Regions from separate parts of the Mycoplana sp. ABR4_002 genome, predicted to be linked through region 2. Evidence: predicted binding sites of a transcription regulator. Region 2 holds the regulator's gene; the other holds the start of a gene.
What was found. The regulator LexA, encoded in region 2, represses DNA repair genes until DNA is damaged. The targets are predictions, from matches to a motif close to TGTTCNNNNTGTGTTCNG.
Positions count from the first base shown of each region.

Region 1: ACXAGF_RS01250 (DNA recombination protein RmuC) is a predicted target of LexA. The motif match lies at 2,159-2,176, and genes of this name have one in related genera.

Region 1 covers NZ_JBSWVO010000001.1:258,723-261,790, reverse strand. Annotated here, with positions in the region: gene ACXAGF_RS01255 (ribokinase) at 1-889, opposite strand, end outside; gene ACXAGF_RS01250 (DNA recombination protein RmuC) at 933-2,126, opposite strand; gene def (peptide deformylase) at 2,270-2,794, shown strand; gene fmt (methionyl-tRNA formyltransferase) at 2,879-3,068, shown strand, end outside.
Region 2 covers NZ_JBSWVO010000001.1:2,027,432-2,030,499, forward strand. Annotated here, with positions in the region: gene ACXAGF_RS09855 (patatin-like phospholipase family protein) at 1-359, opposite strand, end outside; gene ACXAGF_RS09860 (YMGG-like glycine zipper-containing protein) at 698-958, shown strand; gene lexA (transcriptional repressor LexA) at 1,159-1,869, shown strand; gene ACXAGF_RS09870 (ComEC/Rec2 family competence protein) at 1,850-3,068, opposite strand, start outside.

The sequences.
Region 1 (3,068 bases), 1.8 Mb from region 2:
CGTCGACCTGGGCCGCTTCCGGGATCGACGGCTGGGCGCCGCGCTTGAGGCAGGCGAGCGAACCGGCAATCGCGGCGCGGCGCAGGCAGTCGGCGAAGGCAAGCCCGGCATCGATCGAGGCGGCAAGGTAGCCGCAGAAACTGTCGCCGGCGCCGACGGTGTCGACCGGCTCGATCTTCAGGCCGGGGGCGCGGAACACCGTGCCCTTGCGGATGGCGATGACGCCGTCGGCGCCGAGGGTGACGATGATCGTCTGGCCGGTCTGCTCATGGATCGCGCGCATCTCCGCCTCGCGCTCATCCGCAGAGAGGCCCGACTTGCCGGCAAACAGCTCGAACTCGGTCTCGTTTGTGACGACGATATCCGCCTTGGCGCCGAGCCTGCGGGCATCCGCCGTGAGCGGCGCAAGGTTGATCATGGTCGTGACGCGCCGGGCCTTGGCGGCGTCGAGCGCCGCCTCCACCGCTTCCGCCGGCACTTCCAGCTGCAGCATCAGCACGTCGCCGGCCGCCATCTGCGCGACGGCGGCCTTGGCCTCGACCGACGTGACGTCGCCGTTCGCGCCGGCGACGATGACGATCACGTTCTCGCCGTCGTCGGCGACGAGGATGTGTGCGGTGCCGGTGGGCTCGTCCGCCACCTTGACGAGATCGAGGTTTACCGCCGCCTGGGTCAGCAGGACGAGCGATTCTGCGGCAAAGGCGTCGCCGCCGACGGCACCCGCCATGCGGACGCCGGCGCCGGCGCGGCGGGCCGCCAGCGCCTGGTTGGCGCCCTTGCCGCCGGCGGCCGTGGTGAATGTGTGGCCGGGAACGGTCTCGCCCGGCTTCGGCAGGCGCTCGGTCGTGGCGATGAGATCCATGTTGATGGACCCGAAAACGGTGATCATGGGCTGGGTTCCTGTCTGGCCTCGGCGGACACTGCCCGCGCGATCAGTCCTCGTCAACCACCCGCAGCTTCAATTGACCGGTGCGGCCCTCCACCGCCCGTTCGGGCGGGGCTTGGGCCGCCACGTCGAACTCCATTTCGCCGATACGCGCGCCGCGCCGGGCCAGCTTTTCCGTCGAGGTGAGGATCTGGTCGACATCTTTCTGGGCAGAGGTAAAGTGGCCGTGCAGCTTGCGCACGCGCTCGTCGAGACGCGTCATGTCCTCCATCAGCCGGATCACCTCGCCCTGAATGACGTGGGCCTGCTCGCGCATGCGCTGGTCCTTCAGCAGCGCCTGCAACACCTGGATCGACAGCAGCAGCAACGACGGCGAAACGATGACGACGCGGGCGCGATGGGCGCGCTGCACGATCGCCTCGAACTGCTCGTGGATGGCGGCAAAGATCGACTCGGAGGGGACGAACAGGAAGGCCGTGTCCTGGGTCTCGCCGGGCAACAGATACTTTTCCGCGATGTCGCGAATGTGGACCTCCATGTCCCGGCGGAACTGCTGCGCCGCGAGCCTGGAAGCCTCGCCACCGTCGGCGGCGCCCATCGCATTCCATGCCTCGAGCGGAAACTTGGCATCGACCACCAGCGGCGGCTGGCCGTTCGGCATGCGGATGGTGCAGTCCGGCCGGCTGCCGTTCGCAAGCTGCGTCTGGAACTGATAGGCGCCGAGCGGCAGGCCGTCGGCGACGATCGCTTCCATCCGCGCCTGGCCGAAGGCGCCTCGGGTCTGCTTGTTCGACAGGATCGCCTGCAGCCCGACGACGTCCTTGGCCAGCGACTGGATATTGGCCTGCGCGGTGTCGATCACCGCGAGCCGCTCCTGCAGGCGGCGCAGATTCTCGTGGGTCGACCGCGTCTGCTCGCTGATCGACTGGCCGAGCCGCTGCGTCAGCCCGTCGAGACGCTGGTTGATCGCCTGGTTGGTCTCCGCCTGCCGCGCCCCGAACACCTCGGCCATGGCGGCGATGCGCCCCTGCATCTCGCTCTGGGCGCGCAGCAGTTCCGCCAGCCGCGCCTCCGCCGCCGCTCCGGCCTCGCGTTGGCGAAGGGTGGCCCGGCGCGCGACGAACACCCAGGCCATCACGGCGAGCATGGCCATGGCGCAGGCGAGCTGCAGCGCCGGGTCGCGGGCCAGCGCCCCGACCAGCCGAATCAGCGCGCCATTAAGCAAGGGATCCAGGTTCATGCGGGCACCATAACATCATTTCGATGCGAAGATAGATCATAACGTGAACAAACACGCCCACCACTGCAAATGCCGGCGCGTACGGCCCGGCAAGGCGCCGCAAGGCAATTGAAAGCTGTCCTGCAAACCGTTAAGTGAGGCGCATGACGATCAAACCGCTGATTATCCTGCCCGATCCCATCCTGCGCGAGGTCTCCAAGCCGCTGGAGGCGATCAACGACGAGACGCGCCGCCTCGCCGACGACATGCTGGAGACGATGTACGACGCGCCCGGCATCGGGCTCGCGGCGATCCAGATCGGCGTGCCGCGCCGGATGCTGGTGCTCGACGTCTCCAAGGACGGCGAGGACAAGATGCCGCTGGTCTTCATCAATCCCGAGATCATCAAGGCGTCCGACGCCCGCTCGGTGTACGAGGAGGGCTGCCTGTCGATCCCCGACTACTACGCCGAGGTCGAGCGCCCGGCCGAGATCACCGTGCGCTACCTCGATCGCGAGGGCACCGAACGGACGATTGACGCGGACGGGCTGCTGGCCACGTGCCTGCAGCACGAGATCGATCACCTCGATGGCGTGCTCTTCATCGACCACATCTCCAAGCTCAAGCGCGACATCGTGATCCGCAAGTTCGCCAAGGCTGCGAAGATGCGCGGGTCGAAGGCGATCTGAGCCGGCCAACCTGGCCGCAAGGCGCTTGAACGGAGCGCGCAGCCCGTTTGACGGGACACGACAGCACGACGGGAGCTTGACCGCATGGCGCTTCGCATCATCTTCATGGGCACGCCGGACTTCGCCGTTCCCACCCTTAACGCGCTCGCCGCGGCCGGCCACACGATCGTGGCCGCCTATTCGCAGCCGCCGCGCCCGGGCGGGCGGCGCGGGCTGGAACTCAAGAAGTCGCCGGTGCACCAGGCGGCCGAGCGGCTCGGCAGCCCGGTGTTCA
Region 2 (3,068 bases):
TCGAGCGTCTTCGACCCCGTCATCCGGTCGAGCAGGCTCGGCTGCAACGGACTGAAGGCGGCCGCTTGGCTGATCCGGCGCCAGAAGGCCTCGAGCGCCTGTTGCGCTCCGGGCCGACCGCCGTCCGCCAGCCCGTAGGCCAGCACGACCGCGTTCATGGCGCCGGCACTGGTCGCAACGATGCCCTCGTAGGACAGGTCGCGCTCATCCAGCAATCGATCGAGCACGCCCCAGGTAAACGCCCCGTGCGCGCCCCCGCCCTGGAGCGCCAGATTCACGGTCCGTGGCAACCGCGATCCGACCGAGGAGGATCCGGTCTGGCCCTCGTCCGTCAGGTCCAGCTTGGCACGTTCGTCCATGAAATTCTTCCACTCGTCGGCGCGACGCCGCGTCCGATAATACGCCCATAGTCGCGCCGACGCATCCGATCAAGGACTACCCCTGGCCCTACCCGGCCATGGGACGATGCGCGCCGGCAAATGGCACGCCGGCCAAGCTGCAGCCAGACAACGACAATTTGCGCCCACCCGCCCTAGGTCCTCCCCTTCTCCGCCCTATATCTTCAAAGGGTCCGCGCACAGCCACGCCGCAAGAGCGTGGCGCTGGCTGTGGTCGAGCGGGACCGCGACCACGTTACCAAGCTCGGGCCGCGTCGGGCCGGCGTGATTAACTGCCAACGAGAGAGGAAGGAAAGCGCATGATCAGGATTTCCATTTTGCTCGTTCTGCTCGGGATTGCCGCGGCGGGCTGCACCCCGACCGAAAAGGGTGCAGGCATTGGTGCCGCGACCGGCGCAATCGTCGGCGGCGCGATCACCAACGACGTTCGCGGAGCGGCGATCGGCGCGGCGATCGGCGGTGTATCCGGGGCGGTGATCGGAAATGTGGCCGGCCAGCCTGGCCAATGCTACTACCGCGACCGTTATGGCCGGCGCTACGTCGCCGCCTGCCCGCGGTAGGCATCCGGCCTCCTCCAAGCGGGCAATCGGCCCGGTCAAGGCGCCGACCTGCGGCGCCTTCGCCGGGCCGGCCTGCGCAAAGAAAACCGCGCTGCGGCAATAACTTCACGCCGTGTTCACGAAATTTTATCCACTTGCGGAACACATTGGGAACAGATAGTGTCCGTTCTGGATTTGTTTCGATTCTGGGTGAAAAGCCAATGCTGACCCGCAAGCAACAGGAACTGCTTCTTTTCATCCACGAGCGGATGAAGGAGACCGGGATCCCGCCGTCCTTCGACGAGATGAAGGACGCCCTCGATCTCGCCTCGAAATCCGGTATCCATCGGCTGATCACGGCACTGGAGGAGCGGGGCTTCATCCGCCGGCTCCCCAATCGCGCCCGAGCGCTCGAGGTGATCAAGCTGCCCGAGGCCTATTCGCCAAGCCCTGCAGGGCGTCGCGGGTTTTCGCCCTCGGTCATCGAGGGCAGCCTCGGCAAGCCGGCCCCTGCCCCGGCCACAACGGCCGCTGCCGGCGTGGAAAGCTCCGTGTCGGTGCCTGTGATGGGTCGCATCGCGGCCGGCGTGCCGATTTCGGCGATCCAGAACAACACCCACGATATCGCCGTGCCGATGGAGATGCTCGGCGCCGGAGAACACTACGCTCTCGAGGTTCGCGGTGATTCGATGATCGAGGCCGGCATCCTCGACGGTGATACCGTCATCATCCGCAACGTCAGCGCGGCCAATCCCGGCGAGATCGTCGTCGCCCTCGTCGACGACGAGGAGGCAACGTTGAAGCGTTACCGCCGCAAGGGCGCCTCGATCGCGCTCGAGGCTGCCAACCCGGCCTATGAGACGCGCATCTTCGGACCCGACCGGGTCAAGATCCAGGGCAAGCTGGTCGGACTCATCCGCCGGTATCAGTGATCGGCGCTGCCGCGGGCGTTTCGAACGTATTCGACCGCCAGTCATACAGCCGGTGGCGGCTCCAGGGACGCCCGAGAGTCGTCACCGCGGTGCGAACATTGTAGCCGATCACGCCTGACGGATCGGTCACCGGTGCGATTTCAAGCGCACCGGTCCGGCGCAGGCTGCGAGCCGTGATCAGCAGGGCCCCCGACCGGCAGGCGCCGGTGCGCAGGTGCTGGGGGGCCACGACGAAGTCGGCGGCGTCACAGGCGCTGCCGAGATGGACCGGATCCTCGAGGGCAATGACGCGCCAGCCCGCCTGCGCAACGCCGGCGCACCATTCCCCCCGACGGCAAACGAATCGCCGCTCTCTGGTCGCAACGGCAAGCGCCGCGCGCAGGTCCGCGTTCGCCGCTGTTGCCGCGCCCCCGCCGGTCATCACTTGCCGGCCAGGGGCAATGGCGTCCCCTATCCGGTCCGGGCGTCCACCCGTTTCGCGCGGACTGTCGTTGTCGCTGCGCCCGTCGCCGGAGCGTTGCGCACCGGAGACCGTTCGCTCCCCCGCCTTCTGCAAGGCCGGCGGGCGGTGGTCGCCGAGGCGAAGCGCGCGTCGCCACTGGTCGTAGATGAACACCGGCGGCCGCGGGCGGTTTGTGGCCACCTCACCCGCCCACACGAGCGCGACGAGCCTCCCGTCCTCCGAAACGAGCAGTTGAGCCGCCGGTTCCGGGCGTCCGCAAAGCGCGACCCCGGCGCCGATCGCCAGCGGTGCGACCGCCAGCAAAGCCAGCCGCGACCGGAACAGGCAGATCAAACCGCCGCCGGCGGCGACCAGCGCGAAAGCCAGCGGTGGAAGCCGTCCGGTAAGCAGTTCGCCACCCCAACCGGCAACCCAGCCAGCCAGACCGATGACGCGGTCGATTCCCCAACCCATGATCGCCAGCGGCACGGCGTCGAGGCGGAGAGGCATCAGCAGCATGGCCACGACCGCCATCGGCATGATCACCACGGAAATGACCGGCATGGCGAGCAGGTTGCCAGCCAGCCCGTAGGCCGGGATCCGGTGGAAGTGCCCGACGGAGTAGATCAGGGTCGCCGCGCTACCGATCAACGAAGACAGCATCACGCCGCCGAGGAACCACGTCGCGATCGCCGACGGGCCCCAGCGGCGGGCCGGTCGCGAGCTGTCGCCGAGGGGCCGGCGATCGCGCCAGGCC